Regions from separate parts of the Pseudomonas sp. GP01-A4 genome, predicted to be linked through region 2. Evidence: predicted binding sites of a transcription regulator. Region 2 holds the regulator's gene; the other holds the start of a gene.
What was found. The regulator FliA, encoded in region 2, starts transcription of late flagellar genes. The targets are predictions, from matches to a motif close to CTAAAGTTTNNNNNNNNNNNGCCGNTAA.

Region 1 (4,411 bases), 200 kb from region 2:
CTGCTCCATCAGTTTGTTGAGACGGCTGGATACCAGGTACTGCTTGTTTTCACCGAGCAATATGCCACAGGCCTTTTCCAGGAAGACCCGGAACTGTTCGAAATCCAAATTACCCGTAGACAATGATACCGCCTCTTAAATCGTGTGACCGCCAGGGAAAAGGCCCCTAGCCGTGATCTGCTGCCTTGATCCGGTCGACTACCCGGGATGCCAGGTCATCAGGGCGGAATTTGGCCAGGAAGTCATCGGCACCGACCTTCTTGACCATCGCCTGATTGAATACACCCGACAACGAAGTATGCAGGATGATATGTAGTTTTTGCATGCGTGGGTCGTTGCGTATCTCGGCCGTGAGGGTGTAGCCGTCCATTTCCGGCATCTCGATGTCGGAGATCATCATCAGGAATTCTTCTTCCGGCTTCTTGCCCTCATCCACCAGCTTGCGCAGGTAATCCAGGGCCTGGCGACCGTCATTGAGCGCGACCACTTCGACCCCAACGGTCTGCAGGCAACGGGACACCTGCTTGCGCGCAACCGAAGAATCGTCCACCGTCAGCACCCGCAGTGAGATCGCCTTGTGCGCGGTTTCGGCGTCTACCACACCCACCGATATCGCCTCGGAGGTCGGGGCCACTTCGGCGAGGATTTTCTCCACGTCGATGATTTCCACCAACTGGTTGTCGACCCGCGTCACCGCCGTGAGGTAGTGATCGCGACCGGTGCCCTTGGGCGGCGGATGGATCTCTTCCCAGTTCATGTTGACGATGCGCTCCACCGAGCGCACCAGGAAACCCTGGGTCTTGGTGTTGTACTCGGTAATGATCACGAACGGGCTCTCGCGGTCCTGCAATCCCGCCGAACCGGTGGCCATTGCCAGGTCAAGAATCGGGATGGTCGCGCCACGAATGTTGGCCACACCGCAAACCACCGGGCTGGACTTGGGCATTATTGTCAGCTTGGGACACTGCAACACTTCGCGAACCTTGAAGACATTAATCCCGTACAGCTGCTTGCCGTCCAGACGGAACAACAGCAACTCCAGGCGATTCTGCCCCACCAGCTGTGTGCGCTGGTTCACTGAATCCATTACACCGGCCATGCCCAGACTCCTACGCTAAAACTTAGGGGTACGACGCGTACCCAACACTAAACGGCACGAGCTTTGCTTTTTTATTGGCCATGGACATCAAAACGACAGTTTCCCGACGCCTCCGATCCCCACAGTACCGCAGATTGCTCTGCGTCTCGATGGCGTTGCTTGCCTTGGCTACGGGCCAGCCGGCCCGCGCCGATAACGTCACCTTGCCTGATCTGCTTATCGGCGTCACTCAAGGCTTTCTTGAGTTCACTGTAGAAGATTATCTGGCCACGACGCAGACACCGGGCCGCTACGAAATCCAGGTCAACCAGCTGGATCCGCGCCTGCGCATGCCCATGTGCGACAGAGAATTGACAGCTTCCCTGGAAAGCCCCGCCCAGCCCATCGGGCGCGTGACCGTGAAAGTGCGCTGCGAAGGCGCCTCGCCCTGGACGGTGTTCGTGCCCGCCCAAGTCAAACTGTTTCGCGAAGTGGTGGTGGTGACGCGCCCGCTGAAACGTACCGGAATCATTGGTTATGATGACGTCGCGATGCGCGAGCGCGACATCAGCATGATCACCCAGAGCTACCTCACGTCCCTTGACCAGGCACTCGGGCAGAAACTTACCCGACCAATGGTTGCTGACCAGGTGATTACCCTGGTCCATCTCGAGCAGGCCGAAGTCGTGCGCAAAGGTGACCAGGTGGTGATTTCCGCCAGCAGCGGTGGCCTGAATGTAAAAATGCCGGGGGAAGCCCTGTCCAACGGCGGCATGAGTGAACAGATTCGCGTCAAGAACCTGAATTCCAACCGCGTGATCAAGGCCCGGGTGACTGCGCCGGGGCAGGTTGAGGTGGCTTTATAGATCACTGGCATCGGACGCCAGCTTTTCCTACACTGTGCGCAAAGCGGCATCGCGCATAGGTTTATTGTCAATCGAGCCTAAAGTTTGTCCGGGTATGGCCGAAAACATGGCAAGCGTCCAAATACCCAGAGGTTTTTTTAACATGGTCATCGATTTCAGTCGTTTGAATAACGCCCTGCCAACGCCCGGTTCTTCGCGCACCAACGGTGCCAAAGACAGCGTTGAAGCCAAGTCCCAGCCTCTGCCTGCCAAGACAGAACAGGCCGGTGCGAGCCAAAGCGGGGAATCGGTACACCTGAGCAATGAGGCTCAACAGTTGCAGAAGGTCACTGACTCGCTGAGCGATCAGCCAGTTGTCAATAAAGCCCGTGTGGCCGAATTGAAACAGGCGATTGCCGATGGCAGCTATAAGGTCGACAGCAACCGTGTAGCCAGCAAACTGCTTAACTTCGAAGCCGAGCGCTAGGCAAAGGCCTGCGCCAGGCTTTTGGACGCTTAAACCCCAAGGCCAGCCATGCACGACGAAAACTTGCTACAACTGATCATTGAAGACCTGCCTCCCGCACAGCAGCTGCTGGAGCTCCTTCGAGAAGAATCACTGGCCCTGTACGGCCGGGACATGCGCATGCTGGAAGAAATCCTGGCGCGCAAGCAATCGCTGATCGTCCTGCTGGAACAGCACGGCAAGAAGCGCAGCCAGATTCTGATCAGCCTGGGCCTCACGGCCGACCACAAGGGCCTGGAACAACTCGCCAGCCACTCCACGGTGGGCGACCAGTTGCTGGCCCAGAGCAAAGAACTCAACCAGTTGCTGACCCTGTGCCAGGAAACCAACCTCCTCAACGGCCAGGCCATCCAGCTTCAGCAAGCCACGACCGCCAATCAGTTGCGTATCCTCCACGGCGGCGAGCCTCCGGCTCTCTACAACGCTCAAGGCTCCACCTCACGCCTGGCCAAGCCAAGCACCCGCAGCCAAGCCTGAAACCAGTTTGAGCGCGCCCTATCCAAGTCGCGCCACATACTGGCAAAATGACATCACTTGCGTGTAGTCGTATTTTGTCTGGAGATGGAAGAACCGTGTTCAACACCCTTAACGCGGAAGATGCTCCGCAGCCACCCAAGGTACTCACCACGCCGCTGGAAATCGCTGGCACCTTGCGGATGCTGCAAGAAAGCCATGATCCGCTGATCATCACCTTCCATGAACGCAACCAGCGGTTTCAAAGCTACCTGGTGGAAATCGACCGGGACAGCAAGACACTGGCCCTGGACGAAATGGTCCCGCGCGACGGCGAACGCTACCTCGAGAATGGCGAAGCTTTCCGGATCGAAGGTTTTCACGAGGGGGTGCGGGTAGCCTGGGAAAGCAACGGCACCCTGACCCTCGATGAAGCCGGCGGCCATCGTATTTACCGCGGCAGCATGCCTGGCGAGGTGATTTACCATCAGCGTCGCAACGCCTTCCGCGCGGCGTTGAAGCTGGCGCAACTGGTGAGCGTCGAACTGGGCGGCGACAAACTCAAGGCCCCCATCAGCGGCAAGTTGCTGGATATTTCCGCCACCGGCTGCAAATTGCGCTTCGAAGGGGATATTTCCGAGCGCCTGCAACTGGGCCAGGTCTACGACCGATTTATCGCCGCGCTACCCTTTGGCAGCATGACCACCTCGGTAGAACTGCGTTACCTGCACTTCGAAGAAAGGATCAACACCACCTTCGCCGGCCTACGTTTTCATAACATGAGCGGGCTGGTGCAGCGTCAGGTCGAGCGGTTTGTGTATCAACTGCAGCGTGAAGCGCGGCGGTTTGACAAGGACGACGACCTTTAAACAATAAAGGTCGCGACAAAAAAACGGGCAGTCCCTCAAGGGGGCTGCCCGTTTTTGCTTTCAGGGGCGCGCCCTGCTCAAGTCATGGGGGTGATCATCCGGGTCCGGATGCTCTGGTGGCTCGGTGACAGGCTCCGGCTGATCCAGTTCGGGATCGACTTCCGGCTCGGGATCCACAACGGCGGTCTGCATCTGGTCCTGCACCACCTGTTCGTCCACTCGCGGATCGAGGCATGCTACCAGGGGCGAACTGGACATGCTGTCGGGCATCGCCACGTGATGCAGCGGTGCGTCGTCCACCTGATGCAGGTTGGTGACCGCCTTGGGCCGGATGCGCCACACCAGGATCAATGCACACACGCTGAAAAACGCATACAGCATATGGCTGCCGAACAGCTTCATCACCACACCGGCCAACAGCGGGCCGACACTGGCGCCGATGCCGTAGGTCACCAGCAACATCGCAGTGAGCGACACCCGGCGATCACCCTCGACGTGGTCGTTGGAAAACGCCACGGCCAGCGGGTACAGGCAGAACTGCACCAGGGAACAGAGAAAGCCCGCGACGAACAGCACTTCCAGTGGTACCTGGGTCATGATCGCCAACGGCAACGCGGCCACCGCCAAGCACAAGGCGAAA
Region 2 (4,411 bases):
GCGGGATCAAATCCAGAAACTATTTGGTGCTTGCCACTACCAGCCAGAAGCAGGTATTGACCGCCGCCTACCACAGCTACAAGCGCTGCGGGCTGGCGGGTTGCATCCTGACTAAACTGGATGAGACGGCAAGCCTGGGCGAAGTATTGAGCCTGGCAATCAGTCATGAATTACCGGTCGCCTACCTGACCGACGGGCCGCGGATCCCGGATGATCTGCATCTGCCGCGCCGTCATCAGTTGGTCAGCCGGGCTGTCAGCGTGCAAATGCAGGAAGAACCCAGTGAGGAAGCGATGGCTGACATGTTTGCTGACCTCTACCACAGCCCGAACAAGCGAGTTGGCTGAGGCATCATGGCTTTCTATTTAAAAATGACAGTGAAAAGTATCTACATCGATGGCCTGCCAGCAGTTCGCGCGGCCAACTTATGTAGCCTGCGTCTAAGCAAGACAAGGTAAAGAAATAAAATGGGCAGCATGCATCCCGTACAGGTGATCGCGGTGACCGGCGGCAAAGGTGGCGTCGGGAAAACTAACGTGTCAGTGAATTTGTCCCTGGCCCTGGCAGAGCTTGGCCGTCGCGTCATGCTGCTGGATGCTGACCTGGGGCTGGCGAACGTCGACGTTCTGCTGGGACTGACGCCCAAACATACCCTGGCCGATGTGATTGAAGGCCGCTGTGAGCTGCGCGACGTACTGTTGCAAGGCCCCGGCGGGATTCGCATCGTGCCGGCCGCTTCCGGCACCCAGAGCATGGTGCACCTGAGTCCGGCGCAACATGCCGGCCTGATTCAGGCGTTCAGCGACATTGGCGACAACCTCGACGTACTGGTGATCGACACCGCCGCCGGGATCGGCGAGTCGGTGGTCAGTTTCGTGCGCGCAGCCCAGGAAGTGTTGCTGGTGGTGTGCGACGAACCCACCTCGATCACCGACGCCTACGCCCTGATCAAACTGCTCAACCGCGACTACGGCATGAACCGCTTCCGCGTGCTGGCCAACATGGCCCAAAGCCCGCAGGAAGGGCGGAATCTGTTCGCCAAGTTGACCAAGGTCACGGATCGCTTCCTCGATGTCGCCTTACAATACGTTGGCGCAGTTCCTTACGACGAGTGTGTGCGCAAGGCCGTGCAAAAGCAGCGTGCGGTCTATGAAGCGTTCCCTCGTTCGAAGTGCGCATTGGCGTTCAAGGCTATTGCCCAGAAGGTCGATACCTGGCCGTTGCCCGCCAATCCCCGGGGGCATCTGGAGTTTTTCGTCGAGCGATTGGTGCATCAGACGAGCGCAGGACCGGTGCTATGACAGCCAGCGGCTACAACCTTTACAAGAAGTCGGCACGTGACAGTCAAGTCGAATTGATCGAGCGCTATGCGCCCCTGGTCAAGCGCATTGCCTATCACCTGCTGGCGCGCTTGCCTGCCAGCGTGCAGGTCGAGGACTTGATCCAGGCCGGGATGATCGGCCTGCTTGAAGTGTCGACCAAGTACGACGCGAGCAAGGGCGCGAGTTTCGAGACATACGCGGGTATCCGTATCCGTGGGGCCATGCTCGATGAAGTGCGTAAAGGTGATTGGGCGCCGCGATCAGTGCACCGCAATACGCGGATGGTGAGTGACGCAATTCGCTCAATTGAAGCAAAAACCGGTCGCGACGCTAAAGATCATGAAGTTGCGGCCGAACTCCAATTGAGTCTCGACGATTACTACGGGATTTTGAACGATACCTTGGGCAGCCGGCTGTTCAGTTTCGACGACCTTTTACAGGACGGCGAACATGAAGGGCTGCACGAGGACGGCGCGAGTGCCCATCTCGAACCGTCACGGGACCTGGAAGATGAACGCTTCCAGAGCGCGCTGGCGGACGCGATAGCCAATTTGCCGGAGCGTGAGCGACTGGTGTTGGCGCTGTACTACGACGAAGAGCTGAACCTCAAGGAAATCGGTGAGGTCCTGGGGGTCAGCGAATCGCGGGTCAGCCAGTTACACAGCCAGTGCGCGGCCCGCTTGCGGGGGCGTTTGGGAGAGTGGCGAGCGCGCTGACAGGCAGTGTGGGGACACTGCGAACGATACCGTCCAGGCCCTGCGCCCGGACGGGCTTGGCCCGTGGTGCGCCCCCGGTAGTCCTTTTTGTGTAACGCCTGTTGATTGATATGGCGCGCCCAGGTGCTGGGCGCGTTTAAGACTGCTTGGAGGTCGAATTGGACAAGAACATGAAAATCCTCATCGTTGATGACTTCTCAACGATGCGGCGGATCATAAAAAACCTGTTGCGTGACCTTGGGTTCACTAACACGGTCGAGGCGGATGACGGTATTACGGCGATTCCGATCCTCAACAGCGGGAGCATCGACTTTCTGGTAACGGACTGGAACATGCCGGGCATGACCGGTATCGATCTGCTGCGCCACGTGCGCGCCGATGAAAAACTGCGCAGCCTGCCTGTGCTGATGGTGACCGCTGAAGCCAAGCGTGAACAGATCATCGAAGCCGCCCAGGCCGGGGTCAACGGCTACGTGGTCAAGCCATTCACTGCACTGGCCTTGAAAGAGAAGATCGAAAAGATCTTCGAACGCATCGGTCATTGATGCTGCCACGGGGGAGCTATGGAGCATAAAGAATCATCGCAGGCCGACTTTGAGTCGACCCTGAAAAAACATGCTCATCAACTCGTCGAAAGCCTTGAAAGAGGCCAGTTCGGCGACGCGGTGCAGTTGATCCATGAGCTCAACCAGACCCGTGACCGCGGCCTGTACCAGGAAGTGGGCAAGCTCACCCGTGAGTTGCACAGTGCGATAGTCAATTTTCAGATTGACCCGCACATGCCCCAGGCCGAGGAAATCTCGCAGATCACGGATGCCACCGAACGCCTGTCCTACGTGGTCAGGCTGACTGAGGCGGCGGCCAACCGCACCATGGACCTGGTGGAAAACGCCACGCCTCTGGTCAACGGTATGGCCAGTGAAGCCAAGGCCCTGAGCACTGACTGGGGCCGGTTCATGCGTCGGGAAGTGGGCGCTGAGGAGTTTCGTGAGCTGGCGCGTCGGGTCGAGGGCTTTTTGTCCCGCAGCGAGCAGGAAAACCGCACGGTTTCCAGCAACCTCAATGACATTCTGCTGGCCCAGGATTACCAGGACCTCACCGGTCAGGTGATCAAGCGTGTGACCCAACTGGTCACCGAAGTGGAAAGCAACCTGCTCAAACTGGTGTTGATGGCGGGCCAGGTCGACCGGTTTGCCGGCATCGAACATGACCGCGCAGCGATCCTTTCTGAAAAAGATCCACAAAAACACCTCGCCAAGGGTGAAGGTCCGCAGATTCATGCCGATAAACGTGAAGACGTTGTATCCGGGCAAGACGACGTAGACGATTTGCTGTCCAGTTTAGGCTTCTAAGGAGCACACCCATGAGCTTCGGCGCCGATGAAGAAATCCTTCAGGATTTCCTTGTAGAGGCCGGCGAAATTTTAGAGCAACTGTCCGAACAACTGGTCGAGCTGGAAAGCCGACCGGATGATGCGAACCTGCTCAATGCAATTTTTCGCGGTTTTCATACTGTAAAAGGGGGCGCCGGCTTCCTCCAGCTCCACGAGCTGGTGGAGTGCTGTCACATCGCCGAGAACGTGTTCGACATCCTGCGCAAGGGTGAGCGGCACGTCGACTCGGAACTGATGGACGTGATCCTGGAAGCACTGGACGCGGTCAACGGCATGTTCAGTGAAGTGCGCGAGCGCGCACCGATCACTGCCGCCACGCCGGAACTGCTGGCCGCCCTGGCGCGCCTGGCGGAACCTGCGGCCAACGCTCCCGTGGTGGAAGCGGTGGCTGAGCCGGTTGCCGAGCCTGCGGGCGACGTGACCGACAGCGAATTTGAACAACTGCTGGACTCGCTGAACGCCGTCAAGGCCGAAGCCGAAGCGCCGGCAGCCAGTGCGCCGGCCATGGTGCCGACCACCGAAGACATTACCGACGCCGAGTTCGAGTCGTTGCTCGACCAGTTGCACGGCAAGGGCCAGTTTGCCCCGGACGCGGTGGCCGCAGCGCCAGCGCCAACGGAAGCCGCGGCGCCCGTCAGCAATGAAATCACCGACGACGAATTTGAAGCGCTGCTGGACCAGTTGCACGGCAAAGGCTCGTTTGCCGCCGAGGCTCTGCCGGAAGTCGCCGCAACGGCCGCCGCGCCTGCGGCACCCGCTGCTGCGCCGGCCGCCGATGGACTGATCTCCGATCACGAATTCGAAGCCCTGCTGGATGAACTGCACGGCAAGGGCAAGTTCACCGAAGTGGTCGGCGCTGCTGCACCGGCTGCTGCCGCAGCTGTCGCAACACCGGCTCCTGCCGCCAAGGCTGCCGCGCCTGTCGCAGCGAAAGCGGCTCCGGCTCCGACTCCAGCACCGGCCCGGGCTGCCACGGCTGC

Region 1: the regulator FliA is predicted to act here: its motif matches at 2,022-2,049, upstream of flgM (flagellar biosynthesis anti-sigma factor FlgM).

Annotation. Positions count from the first base shown of each region.
Region 1 covers NZ_JBYSWF010000002.1:219,519-223,929, forward strand. The annotation lists gene cheR (protein-glutamate O-methyltransferase CheR) at 1-123, opposite strand, end outside; gene AC3WKX_RS03000 (chemotaxis protein CheV) at 167-1,099, opposite strand; gene flgA (flagellar basal body P-ring formation chaperone FlgA) at 1,180-1,944, shown strand; gene flgM (flagellar biosynthesis anti-sigma factor FlgM) at 2,087-2,410, shown strand; gene flgN (flagellar protein FlgN) at 2,459-2,926, shown strand; gene AC3WKX_RS03020 (flagellar brake protein) at 3,022-3,771, shown strand; gene AC3WKX_RS03025 (MFS transporter) at 3,832-4,411, opposite strand, start outside.
Region 2 covers NZ_JBYSWF010000002.1:17,795-22,205, reverse strand. The annotation lists gene flhF (flagellar biosynthesis GTPase FlhF) at 1-347, shown strand, start outside; gene fleN (flagellar synthesis regulator FleN) at 468-1,301, shown strand; gene fliA (RNA polymerase sigma factor FliA) at 1,298-2,038, shown strand; gene AC3WKX_RS01915 (chemotaxis response regulator CheY) at 2,209-2,583, shown strand; gene AC3WKX_RS01910 (protein phosphatase CheZ) at 2,602-3,390, shown strand; gene AC3WKX_RS01905 (chemotaxis protein CheA) at 3,402-4,411, shown strand, end outside.